One region of the Rhodococcus sp. PD04 genome, then DNA from elsewhere that is predicted to be linked to it. Evidence: riboswitches for the same ligand, from Rfam matches in the RefSeq annotation. Region 1 holds a riboswitch; each other region holds the start of a gene.
What was found. Region 1 has a riboswitch for cobalamin ahead of metE (5-methyltetrahydropteroyltriglutamate--homocysteine S-methyltransferase). Riboswitches for the same ligand answer to the same signal wherever they lie in the genome.
Positions count from the first base shown of each region.

Region 1 (4,967 bases):
GACCTCCGTCGTACCGCGGGTCTTGAGCCCGCAGTCCGGGTTGACCCACAGTCGCTCGGCGGGCACTGCCTGCAGAGCCTTGCGCAGCAATGCGGTGATCTCGTCCTCGCTCGGCACCCGCGGCGAATGGATGTCGTACACGCCGGGCCCCACGCCGAGTTCGAAGCCCGCGGCGTCGAGATCGCCGAGGACCTCCATGTGCGAGCGGGCCGCTTCGATGGACGTGACATCGGCGTCGAGTTCGGCGATCGCCTCGATCACCTCTCCGAACTCCGAATAGCACAGGTGGGTGTGGATCTGCGTGGAGTCGGCGACACCGGACGTCGCCAACCGGAACGCACCGACCGCCCACTTCAGATACTCGGGCTGTTCCGACGAGCGCAGCGGCAGGAGTTCACGAAGTGCAGGCTCATCGACCTGGATGATGCGCACCCCGGCGGCCTGCAGGTCCACCGTCTCGTCGCGGATCGCGAGGGCGATCTGGTCGGCGGTGTCGGCGAGCGGCTGATCGTCGCGGACGAACGACCACGCGAGGATCGTCACCGGGCCGGTGAGCATGCCCTTGACCGGCTTGTCGGTGAGGGACTGGGCGTAGGTGATCCAGTCGACGGTCATCGGGCCGCGGCGGGCGACGTCGCCGTAGAGGATCGGCGGCCGCACACAGCGCGTGCCGTAGGACTGCACCCAGCCGTTGGCAGTGGCGAAGAATCCGTCGAGCTGCTCGGCGAAGTACTGCACCATGTCGTTGCGCTCGGGTTCGCCGTGCACCAGGACATCGAGTCCCATTTCCTCCTGCAGCGCAACCACTTCGGCGATCTCGTCGCGCATCTGCCGCACGTACTCGCCGTGGTCGATCTCGCCTTTGCGCAGCGCGGCACGGGCCACCCGGATGCGGGTCGTCTGCGGGTACGAGCCGATCGTGGTCGTCGGCAGCAGTGGTAGATCGAGATGGCGACGCTGGATCTCGCGCCGTCGATCGGCGGGGGTGCGGGTGCGATCGGTGGAGATCGAGGCGAGGACACCGCGCACCCGATCGTTGCGTAGACGCGGATCCGACGCTCGTACCTGCGCGGCGGTACGGGCAGCGGCGAGTTCGTCGGTGACGGCGTCGCGCCCCGTACGCAGAGCGGTAGCGAGAGTGACTATCTCCGAGACCTTCTCGTCGCCGAAGGCCAACCACGTGCGCAGCGACTCGTCGAGATCCGGTTCTGCATCGATCGTGTACGGCACGTGCAGTAGTGAGCACGACGACGACACCGCCACGTCGGCTGCGGAACCGAGCAGTGTGGCCAGCGTCGCCAATGCCTGTTCGAGGTCGGTGCGCCAGACGTTGCGGCCGTCGACGACACCGGCGACGATGAGCTTGTCGGCGAGCTCGGGCAGACCTGCGATTCCGGTGGTGGTACCGGCTACCAGGTCGACGGCGAGGCCTTCGACTCCGGTGTGTGCGAGCCGCTCGAGCGCCGGCCCGAGGCTGCCGAAGTACGACGCGACGAGGATCGCCGGCCGCTTCTGTGACTGAGACAGCGCGTTGTACACCCGTCCGATCGCATCGAGGGCAGGTGCGTCGAGATCGCGGACCAACACCGGTTCGTCGAGCTGTACCCAGTCGACCCCGGTGTCGGCGAGCTGCGCCAACAGGTCCCGATAGAGGGAAACGAGCTCGTCGACACGGTCGAGCAACGGTCCTTGCCCGTCGACGGGCTTCGACAGCAGCAGGAACGTCAGTGGACCCAGGACCACGGGGCGAGCGGGCACACCGAGCTCGCGTGCCTGCGCGATCTCACCCAGAATCTTTGTGGCGTCGAGTTCGAAGACGGTGTCGGGTCCGATCTCAGGGACGAGGTAGTGGTAGTTGGTGTCGAACCACTTGGTCATCTCGAGCGGGGCGACCTCGTCGGTGCCGCGAGCGGCGGCGAAGTAACGGTCGAGGTCGTCGGGGTTACCCGCGACCCGGGCAGGCAACGCCCCGAGCATGACTGCTGTGTCGAGGACGTGGTCGTAGAACGAGAACGTTCCGACCGGGATCGAGTCCAGCCCGGCCGTGTGCTGACGTGACCACGTGTCGGCGCGCAGGTGCGCGGCAACCGATTCCAGACCCGCGCGGTCGAGGCGCCCGGCCCAGTAGGCTTCGGTGGCCTTCTTCAATTCGCGGTTCGGTCCGATGCGTGCGGAGCCGAGTACGGTGGCAGTGAACGGGGATGCTGTCGGAGCAGACATCAGGTTTTCTCCGGTGTTCGTCGCTGGGTGGTCTACCGCCCGACGAACGCGCATCCCGATACGAGCCCCGTGTTCTCGACCCGTGGTCGAAGGTGTTGCCGATCGGCGCGCGCCCATTCCACGAGGCGGCATACCGTCGGGCACGGCGTGCCCGACACGATCGGCAGGTCTTCGGACTTGCAGGCACCCATTCCCGACTGCGTCGGGGACGGACCTAGTGGCCGTCGCTTCCCGGACCCTGCTGGTCCAGTGCTCGGTGACGGCGGTCGTTCCTGCATACCGCTGCGGGACAGTCCCGGATTCCCACCGGGTTCCCTCTCACACCCGATACCTGTCGGCATCGGGTGCTTCGGCGCGCACACGAGGTCTTCGGGGCTCCTCACGACGACATGCGGCGAACCGATCGCAGCGCCGACTATACAAGGATCGCCTCTTTCCTCGGCATGCGTGGGCGCGACGACGCTCTACCAAGCCCGGAATGCGTTCCTCTGCCTACGAATTCGAGAGTGTGAGGACTGCCCGGTCGGCCCATACCCGGTGGAAGGGTCCGAGCCGCCGAGCCGGAGACAGCGAGACTCAGCCGGTCGCGGAGGTCGCCTCGGGGGAGTGCTCGGGCGAACGCCGGCGCCGCAGGAGACCGACCGCGACGTCGACGAGCAGGAATGCGAGCAGGCTCAGGCCCAGCAGCGGAGCGAACCACCCGACGGTCACCGCAGCAGCGACCACCGCGACGACGGTGACCGGGTGCAGGCGTCGCCACGTCCCACGCAGCGGTGGGCGCGCCACCCGGCGCGATCCGCGTGTGGGGCGACGCTGCCACCACAGCTGGTAGCCGCGCACGATCAGCGTGCCCAACGCGACCGCGAGAGCGAGCAACACCAGCTGGTTGAACAGCCCGAACAAGATGCCCATGTGCAAGGCGATGCCCCAGGTGGTGAGTTTGGCGGCCAGCGGCCAGTCCGCGAACGTGTTGGTGGCGGTCACCGCCCCGGTGGCCGGGTCGATCGCGACCGCGTCGGTGACGAACTGCCAGGGCTGGCGGGTTTCGGTGACGGTGACGGCGGTGTGACCGTCGGCCGGGATGCTCATCTCGACGTGTTCGGTGACCCGATGCTCGGCAGCGGCGGCAAGGACGCGGTCCAGAGCGCCGACGTTGCGACCGAGTGCGCCCGCATCGGCAACAGCGGCAGTATGGCCGTCGTGGCCGTCGTGTCCACCGGCTGCAGGCGCGGTGTCCGAGACGCCGAGGGTGGTATCGAGCGTCGGGGTGGTCCAGCTCAACGCGGTACGCAACTCGCCCACATTCGCCCCGGCATATGTGGACCAGGTCAACCCGGTGGCCGACAGGAAGATCAAGCCGACCGCGATCCACATGCCGGTGGTGCCGTGCCAGCCGAGGGTGCGGTTGCGGCCCCGGGCTGTGCGGTCGAAGGTCCACAGTCGCGCCGACTGCCGGGTGCGGGTGCGCTGGGTGCGGTAGCGCTGCACCCACAGGTACACCCCGCCCAGAGCGATGACCCACAACCACGAGGCGGCCAGTTCGCTGTAGATCCGGCCGGGCTCACCCAGATGCAGGTGCCGGTGCAGCTGGGAAATCCAGGTGCGTACCGGCAGCGCGCTGCTACTGCCGTAGACCACCGACTCCCCGGTCGACGAGGCGGTCGCGGGATCGATGAACACGGCAGTGCGTTCGGATTCACCGAGGGACGGATCGGTGAACAGCACCCGGGTGGTCTCACCGACCTCGGATGCCGGGCGTACCGCCGAGACGGTCAGGTCCGGGCGTAGTTGCTGTGCGGCGCGAACCTGCTCGGCGAGCGGCAGTGCCGGACCGGTGGAATCGACGTGCAGCAGGTCGCGGTAGAGCACCTGTTCGAGGGTCGGGGCGATCGCGTAGAGGCCCCCGCTGATCGTCGCGATCAGCAAGAACGGAGCCACCAGGATCCCGGCGTAGAAGTGCAGCCGCATGATCAGCGGCCGCATGCTGCGCGGCGGTGAAGAATCCTGCGCCGCAGGCCGGGCGGGCTCGGCGGCAGAATTGTCCGCGGCGATGGTGCCGCGGTCGAGTTCGGGAACGGACATGAGTGTGTCTCGATTCGGCTGTCGTGAGGTGCTCACCGTGTGCGCGTTTCTCGGCGGTGTCCGCGCAGAAGCACGGGCACCGCTGGAGATGCGGTCGGCGAGGTGACCGTCAGGAATAGCGGGCATCGAGGGGACTTGGCAGATCGAATCCGGTCGATGCCGCTGAGGGCACGCACGCCCTACACCCGGCACCTATCAGGGGGCGGAGGCGGGGCGGCGGAAGAAGAAAGTCGGACCCACCCCTCGGCGATCGCGTGCTCTCCCGCGCCGGGGACGGCGCAGCAGGCGGATCAGGGAGGGAAGGTCGGCTACGCCGCGGTCGGCGGTCCGCGGGTACCGGCGGCGGCGCCGGCCAACAACCACAACGACAGCGTCGCCCGATAGACCGGGGTCGCCGACCACACCACGGTCCGCACCGGCGGGACAGAAACGAGCACCAGCATCACGCGGGTGAACGCCCCCAACACGTGCAGACACGCATCTTCGACGGCGCGCACCACAGCGGCGGAGACTGCAACAGCGGCAAGGTGGGCGGCGATCATCGCGGGCGACAGTTCCAGCCCGTGCGCGTGGTCGTCGACCACCGTGAGGGTGGTGTGCCCGACCACCTGCCCGGCAGTCAGTGCCGCGAGGAGAAACAACCAGTTCCGATCGCGCACGGTGAC
Region 1 covers NZ_CP142144.1:414,907-419,873, forward strand. Annotated here, with positions in the region: gene metE (5-methyltetrahydropteroyltriglutamate--homocysteine S-methyltransferase) at 1-2,220, opposite strand, end outside; cobalamin riboswitch at 2,384-2,568, opposite strand; gene U9J23_RS26175 (PepSY-associated TM helix domain-containing protein) at 2,797-4,302, opposite strand; gene U9J23_RS26180 (hypothetical protein) at 4,611-4,967, opposite strand, start outside.

Region 2 (4,967 bases), on a different replicon from region 1:
CGCAGGACCCGACGGCCCACGACGTCCTCCACTGGGTTCCCACCCACGACGACGGTCTCCGCGAACGCATGCACGCACTGGGGTCGTGGATCGCCGCGACCCGCCCGAGCCTGCTGGTGGTGGACGTGTCGGTGGAGGTGACGCTCCTCGCCCGCTTGTACGGGATCCCCGTCGTGGTGCTCGCGATGCCGGGCGAGCGCACCGATACCGCCCACACGCTGGCCTACCGCGTCGCCGACCATCTCATCGCACCGTGGTCGCAGGACGTCTACGATCCGCACTGGCTGCGCTCGTACGCCACCTCGTACGTCGGCGGGATCAGCCGTTTCGACGGACGCCCGTCTCCCACCCGCACAGCCGGTGAGAAGCCGAGGGTCCTCGTCATGAGCGGCAGCGGCGGATCGTCGATCACCGTCGACGATCTGCACCGGTTCTCGTCGCGCTTCCCCCAGTACGAGTGGGAGGGTCTCGGTGTCGCGGGCGGCCCGTGGATCGACGATCCGTGGCCCGTCCTCACCGGCGCCGACGTCGTGATCGGGCATGCGGGCCAGAACACCGTCGCCGACATCGCGGCCGCCGCGCGACCTGCGGTCGTGATCGCCGAACCCCGTCCGTTCGACGAACAGCGTTCCACCGCAACGGCTCTGGAGAAGGCCGGACTGACGGTGGGTCTCGACGGGTGGCCCGACCCGAACCGCTGGCCCGAACTGATCGAGCGAGCACGCGGCCTCGGCCCCGTCGAATGGAAACGCTGGCAGGTCGACGGTGCCGCGGCACGTGCGGCGGCGATCCTGGACGAGCTGGCGGAGAGATCGTGACGGTCTCGGTCGTCACCGTCGCCGCGAGTCGCAGCACGCATCTGCGACGGCAACTCGACGGCCTCGCACGCAGCACCCGGACACCCGACGAGCACATCGTCGTCGCGATGGGTGATCCGCAGGTCGCAGAGGTCGTCGCTGCTGCGGGATCGTCGGCGCGGGTGGTGGAGATGGACGTCGACTCCTCGAAACTGCCGGTCGGAGAGGCGCGGAATCTGGGTGCGCGGACGGCGTCGTCGGATCTGCTCGTCTTCCTCGACGTCGACTGCATCCCCGCTCCCGACCTGATCGAACGATATGTCGAGGCGGCCGGCCGGCACCCGGCTGCGCTGCTCAGCGGTCCGGTCACCTATCTGTCCGAACCGGGTGCCGGCGGCTACGACCTCGACCGGCTCGGCGACTCGATCGATCCGCATCCGGCCCGTCCGTTCCCCTCCTCGGGTGAGATCGTGCTGGACGACAGGCACGAATTGTTCTGGTCGCTGTCGTTCGCGTCCCGGTCGCTCGTGTGGGACCGCATCGGCGGGTTCTGCACCGCCTACAGCGGATACGGCGGCGAGGACACCGATTTCGGGCAGAAGGCCGCGCGTGCCGGAGTGCCGATGGCCTGGGTCGGCGGCGCCCACGCCTTCCACCAGTACCACCCGGTATCGAACCCACCGGTCGAGCATCTCGACGACATCCTCACCAACGCCGCGCTGTTCCACCAACGTTGGGGCTGGTGGCCGATGCGGGGGTGGCTCGACGAGTTCGAGCGTCTCGGTCTCGCCGCTTTCGACACCCGGGAGCGGCGATGGGTACGCACTCGACCGTGAACTGGTATCACGGCGTGTGCTAATTTCGGCACCGTCATTACGATGACGCCAGAGGAAGCCGGTGCGATTCCGGCGCGGTCCCGCCACTGTGACCGGAGAGCGATCTCCGGGAGCCAGATACTCCCGTCGCCGTACCTCCTTGCCCGGGGCGGACTTCCCCGAGAGAGGGCGTAATCGCCATGCGTGTACGCGCAGCCTTCCCGAAGCTCCTGGTCGCGCTGACCTCGGCGAGTCTTCTGCTCGCCGGGTGTTCGACGACCGCATCCGATACCGAGAACGACGCCTCGGACGGGTGTATCACCGACTTCGACCCCTCGGTCGACTATTTCCCCGACAAGTCCGAGATCGTCGACGCCGAGAACTTTTCGATCACCTACGAGAAGAGCTACCAGGTTCTCACCGTGAACGAACCGTTCTCCGCGGCACCGCCGGAGTCGTACGTGCTGGTCAAGTGCGGTGCACCTGCTCCGGAGCTGTCGGGCGAGCTGGCCGCGGCCCAGCAGATTCAGGTGCCGATCACGAGCTTGTATTCCGGTTCGACCACCCACCTGCCACTGGTGACCGAACTCGATGCGCTCGACGTCCTCAGCGGCGTCTCGAACGGCTCCTATGTCTCCGACCCGGCCGTGATCGAACGCATCGAATCGGGCGCCGTCGCCGAGTATGCCGCGGGCGGCAACATCGACACCGAAGCCGTGGTGCTCGCTGCACCCGACGTTCTCATGACCGGCGGCTCCGACGATCCCGCCTACGTCCAGCTGCGGGAGGCCGGAATCGGCGTGGTCGCCAATGCCGAGTGGCTCGAGGCATCTCCGCTGGGACGCGCAGAGTGGATCAAGGTGATGGCCGCGCTGACCGGCAAGGAGAAAGAGGCGGCACAGGTCTACGACGATATCCGGAACCGTTATCTCGATGTGGCGGCGAAAGCCTCCGACGTGGAACCGGCTCCCGTTCTGCTGGGTGGGATGGCACAGGGCACGTGGTACATGTCCTCCGGCGGCAGCTTCATGGGCCGGTTGTTCAGCGACGCCGGTGCGCAGTGGCCGTGGCAGGACGTGACCACCGCCGGCTCGCTTCCCCTCGACTTCGAGGCTGTGGTCGCCGAAGCATCCGATGCGCCGACCTGGCTCGTGGTGAACAACTGGACGTCGATCGGTGACGCACTCGCCGACGACGAACGGTACCGCTCGCTGGCCGCTGTCGGCACCGGCCGGGTATGGAACGCGAACAAGGCTCTCGGCCCCAACGGGGGCAACGACTTCTACGAGCGGGGCGTTTTGCGACCCGATCTGATCCTCTCGGACCTCGTGGCAATTCTGCATCCCGACCTGTTGCCCGACCACGAGTTCACGTTCTACCAGCAGCTACCGGCATGACCGCCGTGCTCGGGGCGTCCCCTGCCGCGACCGAGTCCGCGCCCGATTCGCCGCCGGGGACCGGACGGGTCTCGCTCGTGTTCACGGCGCTGATCGTGGGACTGGCGGCGGCAACGATTCTGTCGGTGACACTGGGTTCGGTGACGGTGCCGCTCGGCGAGACCCTCCGGGTCCTGTTCGGCCAGGAAGCATCGGATCCGCGCTGGAGCATGGTGGTTCGTGACCTGCGGCTACCGCGAACGATCACCGCGATCGCGGTCGGGGCGGCGCTGGGGATCGCGGGTCTGCAGATGCAGACGCTGTTCCGGAACGCTCTGGCGGACCCGTTCATCCTCGGTGCCAGTTCCGGCGCGAGTCTCGGCGTGGCGATCGTCGTGGTGATCGGCGGCGGCGGAGCGAGTGGCTTCACCGCAGGCCTGGCGGGTCTCGGGCGTGCGGGTGTGGTGCTCGCCGCGGCGCTGGGGGCGGCTGCGGTTCTCCTGCTGATCGTATTGCTGTCGCGGTGGGTGCGGTCGGCCGTGACCCTGTTGCTCATCGGAGTGATGCTCGGATCGGCGACCACAGCCGTCGTCTCGGTACTGCTGGTGTATTCGGACCCGCAGCGCAGCCAGCAGTTCCTGGTGTGGGGACTCGGGAGCTTCACGGCCACGACGTGGTCGGATCTGAAGTTGCTCGTCCCTGTCGTGCTCGGCGGGATCGCCGTCGCACTGCTCACCGTGCGCGCGCTCAATGCGCTGCTGCTCGGTGAGGGCTACGCCCGGTCCATGGGCATCGATATTCGCGTCGTCCGCCTCACCACCGTGGTGTCGGCCGCTCTCCTGGCCGGGGCCACCACCGCGTTCTGCGGCCCGATCGGATTTCTCGGATTGATCGTCCCGCATCTGGCCCGCATGGCCTTCGGCACCTCGGACCATCGCATACTGCTTCCCGGTGTCGCGTTGCTCGGAGCCGTACTCGCCCTCGTCTGCGGGATCATGAGCCAGATGCCCGGTACCGACACGGTGTTCCCCCTCAACGCCGTCACCGCCATCGTCGGCGCTCCCGTCGTGATCGCCGTTCTCATCCGCAGCCGACGCGGAGCACTGGGAGCAGCACTGTGACCCCGAATAGCACTGGGAGCAGCACTGTGATCCCGAGTAGCACTGTGACCCCGGGTGTGGAACTGCACGACCTCACGATCGGTTACACCCGGCGTCGGGCACTGCGACGCGGAACGGTCACCGAGGTGGCGTCCGGTCTCTCGGCAGTGGCCCGACGCGGCGAACTCACCGCCCTCGTCGGGCCGAACGGTGCAGGAAAGTCGACGTTGCTCCGGACGTTGTGCGGCCTGCAACCGGCGCTGCGCGGTCGGGTGCTCATCGACGGTGAGGACGTGGCGACGGTGAAGCCCGCCGACCTCGCCACCCGCATCTCGGTGGTGCTCACCGAGCGCATCGACCCCGGCCTGTTCACGGTGCGCGAACTGGTCGCGCTCGGCCGCACACCGCACCTGCCCGCCAGTGCACGGCTGTCCCCCGAAGATCTGGCCGCGGTGGACCAGGCGCTCGAGGCGGTCGGCGCGACCCGCCTCGCATCCCGGCAGTTCTCCGAACTGTCCGATGGGCAACGGCAACGTTCTCTCACCGCCCGTGCCCTGGCTCAGGATCCGTCGCTGCTCGTCCTGGACGAACCCACCTCCTTCCTCGACGTTCCGTCGCGGGTCGAACTGGTGGACGTCCTCGGCCGTCTCGCTCGTGAACAGAACCTGGCTGTGGTGATGTCCACGCACGAACTCGAACTCGCCTTGCGCGTAGCCGACAGGATGTGGCTGCTGGGCACCGACCGGACCTTGACGTGCGATACGCCGGCGGCGCTGGCCGAGTCCGGACGGATCGGGGCGGCATTCGATCGGGGGCGGATGCGGTTCGATTCGCGCACGATGGTGTTCGATCTGAAACCGGAGGACAGCAGTGTCTGAC
Region 2 covers NZ_CP142143.1:4,164,780-4,169,746, forward strand. Annotated here, with positions in the region: gene U9J23_RS19085 (glycosyltransferase) at 1-818, shown strand, start outside; gene U9J23_RS19090 (glycosyltransferase family 2 protein) at 815-1,633, shown strand; cobalamin riboswitch at 1,652-1,772, shown strand; gene U9J23_RS19095 (ABC transporter substrate-binding protein) at 1,813-3,009, shown strand; gene U9J23_RS19100 (FecCD family ABC transporter permease) at 3,006-4,109, shown strand; gene U9J23_RS19105 (ABC transporter ATP-binding protein) at 4,154-4,966, shown strand; gene U9J23_RS19110 ((2Fe-2S)-binding protein) at 4,959-4,967, shown strand, end outside.
Region 2: another riboswitch for cobalamin. It lies ahead of U9J23_RS19095 (ABC transporter substrate-binding protein); the one in region 1 lies ahead of metE (5-methyltetrahydropteroyltriglutamate--homocysteine S-methyltransferase).

Region 3 (4,967 bases), on a different replicon from region 1:
ATCGTGGCGGGGAGGTGGACGGGACCGGAATCGCCTCGGCGACTGCCTACGGTGCGGCCGATCGTGGTGACCGCCCGCGACCGGCGACCGGCCGCTCCGCGCCCGACCCGATCGACGGAGAACACTGTGGCGCGAAACGGATCCGATGCTGATGCCAGGCCGGTGGACGACCGATCACCCGAGCCGGAGGACGTTTCCGCCGCCGAGTCGTCGGGTGCGCTCTCGCCACCACCGGGATCGTCGTCGGGGCCGGGATCGGGATCGTCTCCGCCGAGCAGTTCGTCGAGCAGATCGTCGCTGCTGGTGGGGGCGTCGAAGGGGTTGCGGCGCCGACGGTGCGGCAGGGCGAGTCGGGCCGCTGCCGCAATGTCCTCACGTGTCACCTCGCGGCGGTCGTGCCAGGCCGCGTGTGCGATCGCCGTGCGGGCGGTGACCAGATCGGCGCGCATGCCGTCCACGTCGAAGGCCGCGCACACCTCGGCGATCGAGACCAGCGCGTCGTCGCTCAGCACGACCTGTGCGGCGAGTTCACGGGCGGAGACGACGCGGCGCGACCACTCGGCATCGCGCTCCGCCCACCGCGCGGTGAATCCGGCCGGGTCGGCGTCGAAGGCCATACGCCGCCGCACGATCTCGGCGCGCACGTGCGGGTCGCGCGGCGCGGCCACGTCCACCGCGAGTCCGAAGCGGTCGAGCAACTGCGGGCGAAGCTCACCCTCCTCGGGATTCATCGTCCCGACCAGCACGAATCGGGAGGCGTGCTCGACGGAGACCCCGTCACGTTCGACGGTCGAGCGACCCATCGCCGCGGCGTCGAGCAGCAGGTCGACCAGGTGGTCGTGCAGGAGATTGACCTCGTCGACGTACAGCACACCGCGGTGGGCCAGAGCCAGAAGACCGGGCTCGTATTCGGCCGTGCGGTCGGCCAGCGCCTTGCCGAGATGCAACGCTCCCGTGACGCGATCCTCCGCCGCGCCGACGGGCAGTTCCACCAGCCGAACCGGCCGGACATGCGAGACCGTATCGGCCGGATGAGGACCGTCCGGACAGGACGGATCGGGAGCGTCCGGATCGCACGAGAACCGGCACTCGTCCACGACGGTGACCGGCGGCAACAGTGCGGCGTGGGCACGCACCGTCGTCGATTTCGCGGTGCCCTTCTCTCCACGCACCAGCACACCGCCGATCGACGGCGACACCGCACACAGGGTCAGGGCCAGCGCGAGGTCGTCGGAACCGACCACCGCGCCGAACGGATACACATGCACTTCGACCTCCACAGGCTCCCGCTGGGATGTTCTTCGCGGCAAGCTGTTCGAAGGCCGGTATTCGGACTTCCCGGTCGGACGCCGTGCGATCGCCTTCCCGGACCGGACGGTCCAGTGGCTGCGCGGATGCGCATGATCGACGACTCCCGGGTCACCGCAGCGGGCCTGTGCCGGATTCTCACCGGCTTCCCGATTATCCCCGTGAGGGGCACCTTCGATTGCCTTGCCGCGGCCGAGTGTAGCCGCCGTGCCTGGGCTATGGTTCACCGCCATGGGACCGATGCGACAGACGACAGGCATCACCGTTGTCGGAATCGGGGCGGACGGATGGTCCGGTGTGCCGTCCACCGTCCGGGAGCGGATTCTCGCAGCCGAGGTCCTGCTCGGCGGCCGGCGCCACCTCGATCTGGTTCCTGCCTGCGGAGCGGTGCGCGAGGAGTGGCCGTCGCCGCTCCTGTCCGGGCTCGACGACCTCCTCGACCGGCACGCCGGCAAGGACGTCGTCGCGCTCGCGTCCGGTGATCCGCTGGTCTCCGGAATCGGCACCACACTGATCCGGCGCCTCGGAGGCGACGCCGTGGAGGTGATCCCGGCGGTCTCGTCGGTGGCACTGGCCCGCGCACGCATGGGTTGGTCCGCGGAGGAGTGCGAGACGGTGACCGTCGTGGGGCGCGAGATCGACGCTCTGCGCCGAGTTCTGACGCGCGGACGCAAACTCGTCGTCCTCGTCGACGGTGCACGTGTCGCGGATGTTGCGACGCTCCTGAAGGCCGCCGGTTTCGGGAACTCACGGGTCGCGGTGTTGTCGCATCTCGGTGCGGCGGACGAGTCCCGGATCGATGCGAAGGCGGCCCATCTGACCGATACGGGCGTCCGGTCCTTGAGTCTGCTGTGCATCGAGGTCGACGGACCTGCCGGGTTGTCGGTGCTGCCCGGTCTCGACGACTCCCTGTTCGAACACGACGGACAACTCAGCAAGCGAACAGTACGTCTCGCGGCCGTGTGCGCGCTCGCACCGCGACCGGGGGAGTTGCTGTGGGACGTCGGTGCGGGTGCCGGGTCCGTCGGAATCGAATGGGCGCGCGCGGATCCCCGTTGCCGCACGTTCGCGATCGAGAAGGACGAACGGCGTGCCGGTGCGATCGAACGCAACGCTGCCGCGTTGGGTGTGCCGTCGACCGTGCATGTCGTTCGAGGCGCAGCCCCCGAGGCGCTCTCCGGTCTCGGGACACCCCACGCGATCTTCGTCGGTGGGGGAGGAAGTCGTGACAGTGTGCTCGACACCTGTTGGGAAGCATTGCTTCCCGGCGGTAGGCTGGTCGCGCATGCGGTGACCCTGGAGACCGAGTCCGTCCTCGTGCAGTGGTGGAAGACGCACGGTGGTGAACTCACGCGTCTGTCCGTCGAACACGCAGATCCCATCGGAACGTTCACCGGCTGGCGTGCACAGCGACCGATCGTGCAATGGAGCGCAGTGAAAGGCGAACGATGACCGTCCATTTCGTCGGATCCGGACCCGGAGCGGCCGACCTGCTCACCCTGCGAGCGGTGAACCTGCTCCGCGAGGTCCCGGTGGTGCTGTATGCCGGTACCTATCTCGATGCCGAGACCCTCTCGCACTGTCGTGACGACGCCGAACTGATCGACACGCAGCACCTGGACATCGACGAGATCACCGCGCATCTCGTCGACGCACACCGGCGCGGCCTCGATGCGGTGCGGCTGTGCTCCGGCGACCCGTCGCTGTACTCCGCGCTCACCGAACAGACGCGACGACTCGACGCCGCGGGCGTGCCCTGGGACGTCACACCCGGTGTGCCCGCCTACGCCGCGGCGGCCGCGGCACTGGGTACCGAGCTGACCGTCCCCGAACTCGTGCAGACGGTCGTGCTCACCCGCACCCAGGCCCGATCGACGGCGATGCCCGACACCGAGGCGCTGGCGCGGGTCGCGGGGATCCGGGCGAGTCTCGTCCTGCACCTGGCGATCACCCGCATCCGCGTCCTGGCCGAGGAACTCGCTGTCGAATACGGCGCCGATTGCCCCGTCGCGGTGGTCGCGTTCGCGTCGCGGCCGAACCAGGTCGTGCTGCGGGGCACCCTCACCGACATCGCCGACGGCGTCGAGGCGGCGGGCCTGAAGCACACCGCGGTGATCGTCGTCGGACACGCTCTCGGTGTGCGTGAACGGCCGGACGTCGCCTGCTCACACCTCTACGACCCCGCCCGCGAGCGACACGATCTCGGATAGCTCCATCCTTGCGCGCCGAACCGGGGTTCGCCCCGGTTGCAGCAGGGGCGAACCCCGTTCCACCGCGCGAACCTGTTGACAACCCGGGGGTGAACACCGTTCACTCGATCAGGGGGTGAACGGCGTTCACCCCGCGGGTGGCAACGGAGATGGGGACATGGGACGAAGAACACCGGCATCGAGTACGACGATCACGACGCTGCTGAGCCTGGCGGGTCTGGTGGCGGCTCTGCAGACCACGCTGGTCATTCCGCTGCTCCCGGACTTCCCGGAGATCCTCGACGTCTCGGCCGGCGCCGCGACCTGGCTGGTCACCATCACGCTGCTGACCGGAGCGGTGGCGACGCCCATCGTCTCCCGCTCGGCGGACATGTTCGGCAAGCGCCGGATGATGGTGCTGTCGCTGGCGATGATGGTCGTGGGATCGCTCATCGCCGCGCTCGGCGGGAGCTACCTCGCCGTCCTCGTCGGCCGCGCACTACAGGGCTTCTCCTCGGCGCTCATCCCGGTGGCCATGGCCGTGCTGCGCGACCTGCTGCCCCGCGAGAAGGTCGCGGGCGCGGTGGCGCTGACCAGCGCCACGATGGGCATCGGCGGGGCACTTGGTCTACCGGCAGCGGGCGTTCTCTACGACACCCTGGGATGGGCCTCGGTCTTCTACGTCTCGGCGGCTGCTGGTGTGCTCCTGTTGATCGGCATCCTCGTCACGGTTCCGGCAGGCGCATCGGGCACCCGGGGCCGCTTCGACCTCGTCGGCGCAGTGCTGCTGTCCCTCGCGCTCGTGGCACTGCTGCTCGGGATCTCGAAGGGTCCGGTGTGGGGCTGGTCGAGTCCGCAGACCCTCGTCAGCCTCGGGGCGGCCGCCGTCGTCCTCGCCGTCTGGGTCCCGTACGAACTGCGCGTTCCCGTCCCCATGGTGGATCTGCGCGTCTCATCGCATCGGCCTGTACTGCTCACCAACATCGCCGGGCTCTTCGTCGGGTTCGCGGCGTACGCGAACACCCTCTCCACCACACAGCAACTGCAGCTCCCCGAGATCACCGGCTTCGGATTCGGTCTCAGCGCGGCGACCGCGGGTCTGTGCATGGTTCCGGGCGGACTCACGATGCTCGTCGTCTCCCCGCTGTCGGCGCGCCTGACCGCACGATTCGGCGGCCGCACCACTCTGTTCGCCGCAGGACTGCTCATGACCGTGGCTTACGGATTCCGCATGGTCTTCGACGACACCGTCGCACCCATCGTCATCGGGAGCGTCCTCGTCAGCATCGGTAACGCGATGGCCTTCGCGACCATGCCGGCGTTGATCATGGGTGCCGTCCCGCTCTCGGAGACCGCAGCGGCCAACGGACTCAACAGCCTGTTGAGGACGATCGGATCGTCGAGCATGAGCGCGGTGGTCGCGGCACTGGTCGCCGGACTCACCATGGAAGTCGCCGGGACGGTCTTCCC
Region 3 covers NZ_CP142143.1:4,186,366-4,191,332, reverse strand. Annotated here, with positions in the region: gene U9J23_RS19205 (VWA domain-containing protein) at 1-1,280, opposite strand, end outside; cobalamin riboswitch at 1,304-1,499, opposite strand; gene cbiE (precorrin-6y C5,15-methyltransferase (decarboxylating) subunit CbiE) at 1,540-2,760, shown strand; gene U9J23_RS19195 (cobalt-precorrin-4/precorrin-4 C(11)-methyltransferase) at 2,757-3,518, shown strand; gene U9J23_RS19190 (MFS transporter) at 3,676-4,967, shown strand, end outside.
Region 3: another riboswitch for cobalamin. It lies ahead of U9J23_RS19205 (VWA domain-containing protein); the one in region 1 lies ahead of metE (5-methyltetrahydropteroyltriglutamate--homocysteine S-methyltransferase).

Region 4 (4,967 bases), on a different replicon from region 1:
GCAGACGTGCACGCGCACACTTCGGGGTGGCGTCGGTGCTCCGGACCGGATTGACTGGACCCAACGACACGAGGAGGCAGCATGCAGATCCGTGACAGGGTTTTCGTCGTCACCGGTGGCGGCAACGGGATCGGACGCGATGTCGTCCTCGAACTCCTCGTGCGTGGCGCGCGGATCGCGGCGATCGACCTCCGCGCCGAGGCTCTCGACGGCACCCGTGCTCTGGCGGACGCCTATGTCGACCGTCTCACCACCCACACGGTCGACGTCTCCGATCGCGCCGCCGTCGAAGCCCTGGTGGGCGACGTGACCGCAGCACACGGGCAGGTTGACGGCGTCGCCAACGTCGCAGGCATCATCCAGAAGTTCGTCCCGTTCGCGGACCTGCCGTACGACGAGATGAACAAGGTGCTCGACGTCAACTACTGGGGCATCGTGCACATGTGCAAGGCGTTCCTCCCCGAGCTGCTGAGCCGTCCCGAGGCGAGCCTGCTCAACGTGTCGAGCATGGGTGCCTTCGTGCCGGTGCCGGGCCAGTCCGTCTACGGCGCGAGCAAGGCGGCGGTCAAACTGCTCACCGATGGTCTGTACGCCGAACTGCGCACGACGAAGGTCGCGGTGACGCTGGTGTTCCCAGGCGCCGTCCGCACCGGCATCGCCGAGAACTCCGGTGCCGCCATCCCGGGTCGCAGCACCGACGCCTCCGTCAAGATCACCTCGTCCGCCGAGGCAGCCCGCAGGATCGCCGACGCGATCGAGAAGGGCACCTTCCGGGTGTGCATCGGCAAGGACGCGACGATGCTCGACCTGCTCGCCAGGCTCATGCCGCGTCGCAGCATAGAGTTCCTGGCGAAGAAGATGGGCTCGCTCGTCGAGCGCTGACCTACCGGCGACCGGTCCGCAGCGGATGCGGCCGGGGCGGGACGTCCGTCGGCGACCGGCTCAGCACGATCGGCAACCACTGCGAGGTCATCACGATCATCACCAGCCATTCGGCGATCAACGCCACGGTCGGGTGATGCGGAGCGTTCGTGATCATTCCCGCCTGTGACCAGTACGCCAACAGCCCGAAGAACGACGACAGCCCCGAGCCGAGCATCGCGAGCGACGCTAGCTTCCATCGTCGCAGCCACAACGCCAGCGTCGAGATCACCACCCCGAACACGAGGGTCAGGGCCGCGAAGATCCGCAGCGGCACCGCCACGGGTGCGGTGTCGCCGAACCAACTGCCGAAGACCGTCCACGACCACGCCGACGACGTCTGCGGAAGCACCATGCACACCGTCAGGACGACGACGCAGACCGCAAGAACCCGGCCGCGGCGGCCGGCGTCGAACTCCCCGGCGACCTTCTTCTCGATCCGGGCGAAGTCGTTCCGATAGGCCGACAGGTCCGCGCTCGTACCGTCCGCGCTCATGCCTCGACCTCTCCGTTCCGACACATGGGTGGCCATTATGCGCCGGACGCCGATGTGACCTCGCTCATGTCGTCCACCTGCAATTTTGCTCCGACACACCCGTCGGGGCCGGTGCCGGTGTGGCGCCGCGGTGCACCGGGTATCGCCCCTTACGAACCCGATCGAGGGAGGGCGAGAATGCCGGACCAGGACCAATACCGCATGCAGCACCCGGGCGAACAGCACCCGGTTCCACCGCTCGAGGAGCAACCGGAGATCGCCTACCCCGGCGCGACCGCCGATCTGCTCTCCGCCCCGGACCACGGTGAGGCGACCTACCAGGGGAGCGGACGACTCGAAGGTCGTCGCGCCCTGATCACCGGCGGTGATTCCGGTATCGGACGGGCGGTCGCGGTCGCCTTCGCGCGGGAGGGCGCGGACGTCGTCCTGGCCTATCTCGACGAGGAGGACGAGGACGGCAAGCGGACCGCCGAACTCGTCGAACAGGCGGGACGCCGCGCGGTGCGGATGCCCGGCGACATCCGGGAGGAGGAATTCTGCCGGCGATTGATCGACACGACGGTGTCCGAACTCGGCGGCATCGACATCCTCGTCAACAACGCCACCTACCAGCACCTCGAACCCGGCGGCATCGGCGACATCTCCACCGAGCAGTTCGACCGCGTGATGAAGACGAACCTCTACGCCCTGTTCTGGCTCTCGAAGTTCGCGGTCGCGGAGATGGCCCCGGGCTCGACGATCGTCAACACCACATCGATTCAGGCGGTCAGCCCCTCGCCCGGTCTGCTCGACTACGCGGCCACGAAGGCCGGCATCGTCGACTTCACGAAGGGCCTCGCCTCCGACGTGGCGAGCAAGGGTATCCGCGTCAATGCGGTTGCCCCCGGTCCGATCTGGACGCCGCTCATTCCCGCGACGATGCCGAAGGATGCGTACGAGCAGTTCGGTAAGGACACCCCGCTCGGTCGCCCCGGCCAGCCCGCGGAACTTGCACCGGCCTACGTCTTCCTCGCCTCCCAGGAGTCGAGTTACATCACCGGGGAGACCATCGCCGTCACCGGCGGGGTCCCGTTCACCTGAGGATCAGAGCGCGAAATGGTCATCGGAGCGCGTAACAACGCGTACCGATGACCATTTCGCGCTCCGGAGTTCACGAGGACTGCATGTCGAGCAGCTCCGACACCGTCACGAAACGGTAGCCCTCGGCGCGCATGCGACGACGAGGGTTCTTCGGCCGGATGCCATTCGGACATGGTGCCTCATCCGGTGTCGATGGGTGGCGGACGCCCGGTTGCGCGGTTCCGGGACCGACGCCGGGTCTTGTACTGTTCGTAGCGACGTAGGGAACAACGGTGCGAATCCGTGGCTGTCCCGCAACTGTCACCGAGGAGTGATCCCCCAACAGCATGGTCACGGCCCATACGGGTTGGAAGGCCGGGGGCGAGCGTCGATCCGGGAGCCAGGACACCTGCGTCGCCGAAGCAGGACCCACGAGGATGGACATGAACACTTCGATATTCACCGCCCGTACGAGGCGGTATTCGGTGGTGCGCGTCGGCGTCGCATTGATGGCGGCGGCGCTGACCGTGTCGGGATGCTCGTCGAACGACGAACAATCGACTCCGCCCGAGCCGGACACAGCCGCGACGGCGTACCCGCTCACCATCGAGAACTGCGGCAGGACGCTCACCGTCGACGCGCCACCACAGCGGGCGGTGTCCCTGAATCAGGGATCCACCGAGATCCTGCTGTCGCTCGGTCTCGCCGACCGCATGGTCGGCACCGCGACCTGGACCGATCCCGTTCGGGAGAACCTCGCCGACGAGAACGCGAAGGTTCCGCGTCTGGCCGACAACAAGCCGTCCTTCGAGGTCGTGCTCGACACGGAACCGGATTTCGTCTCGGCGTCCTTCGGCGGCACACTCGGCGCCGGTGGGGTCGCCGAACCTTCACAGTTCGAACAACTCGGGGTGCCTGCCTACCTCTCGCCCACCGATTGCGACGGCAAGGACGACAACAGCGTCAACGCCGACGGCAACCGCACCGAACCGCTGACCATGGGCGCGGTGTACAAGGAGATCCGAGACCTCGCCGCGATCTTCGACGTGCGTGAGCGCGGTGAGGAGTTCGTCGCCGAACTCGAACAGCGATACGAGAACGTGTCGGGGCAGGTGAACGCGGCCGGCGTGTCGCTCGCCTACTGGTTCGCCGACATCGAGACGCCCTATGTGGCGGGTTGCTGCGGGTCGTCGGGAATCATCACCGATTCGGTTGGAGCGAAGAACGTCTTCGACGACACCACCAACGAGTGGCCCCAGGTGAGCTGGGAATCGATTCTCGACCGCAACCCGACCGCACTCGTGCTGGCCGACCTGAGTCGCCGGAGCGTCACCGGGGACGCTCTGGACAGCAAGATCGAGTTCCTGGAATCGAATCCGGTCACCCAGCGCCTGAGCGCGGTGCAGAACCGGCGGTACATCGTGGTCAACGGCGCCGACCTGAATCCGTCCATCCGCACGGTCGACGGCATCGAGAAGGTCGCCGACGCCCTGCGCGAGTGGAATCTCGACAGCTGATGGTGACGTCCACTGCCCGGCGACCCTCGAAGGGGCGCCGGGCTCCGGTGGCCGGTGTCGTGGTGGTCGCGGGGCTGATCGTTCTCGCACTGTCGATCGCCGTGACCGTCACGATCGGCCCGGCGGAGTTGTCCGTCGTCGACGTGTACGCGGTGATCTTCGACCGTCTCGGCTTGGCCGACAGTTCCGTCACCGCGATTCGGGAAGGGATCGTGTGGGAACTGCGTCTCCCGCGCACCTTGCTCGCGGCGGTGTGCGGTGCCGGACTTGCGGTGTGTGGCGTGATCATGCAGTCGTTGTTACGTAATCCGCTGGCGGATCCCTTCGTGCTCGGCATCTCCTCGGGCGCCTCGACCGGCGCGGTGATGATCGCAGTGCTGGGCATCGGCGGGGGTGCCGTGTCGTTGTCGGGCGGAGCGTTTCTCGGGGCACTCGTCTCCTTCGCACTCGTGCTGCTGCTGGCGACCGGGGCAGGGGGCGGGACCTCCCGTGTGGTGCTGGCCGGAGTGGCAGGAACACAACTGTTCTCGGCGCTGACATCGTTCATCGTCATCTCCTCCGCCGACGCGGAACGCACTCGGGGAGTGCTGTTCTGGCTACTCGGTTCCCTGAGCGGAGCAACCTGGACCGACGTCGCGCTCTGCGGAGCGGTCTGCGCCGCCGGAATCGTGGTGTGCCTGGTGAAGGCGTCGTCGCTGGACGCCTTCACATTCGGTTCGTCGACCGCCGCGACCCTCGGGATCGCGGTCGGACGTACCCGTCTGCTGTTCCTCATGGTGACGGCGTTGATCACCGCCGTCCTGGTCAGTGCAGCAGGGGCGATCGGGTTCGTCGGGCTGGTGCTGCCCCATGCGGCCCGTTTCCTGGTCGGTCCATGCCACAGCCGCCTGGTCCCGGTCACCGCCGTCGTCGGGGCGGTCTTCATGGTGTGGGTCGATGCGGTCGCCCGCACCGTCTTCGCGCCGCAAGAGGTT
Region 4 covers NZ_CP142143.1:4,171,827-4,176,793, reverse strand. Annotated here, with positions in the region: gene U9J23_RS19145 (SDR family NAD(P)-dependent oxidoreductase) at 82-882, shown strand; gene U9J23_RS19140 (Rv2732c family membrane protein) at 884-1,417, opposite strand; gene U9J23_RS19135 (SDR family oxidoreductase) at 1,595-2,497, shown strand; cobalamin riboswitch at 2,726-2,907, shown strand; gene U9J23_RS19130 (ABC transporter substrate-binding protein) at 2,986-3,993, shown strand; gene U9J23_RS19125 (FecCD family ABC transporter permease) at 3,993-4,967, shown strand, end outside.
Region 4: another riboswitch for cobalamin. It lies ahead of U9J23_RS19130 (ABC transporter substrate-binding protein); the one in region 1 lies ahead of metE (5-methyltetrahydropteroyltriglutamate--homocysteine S-methyltransferase).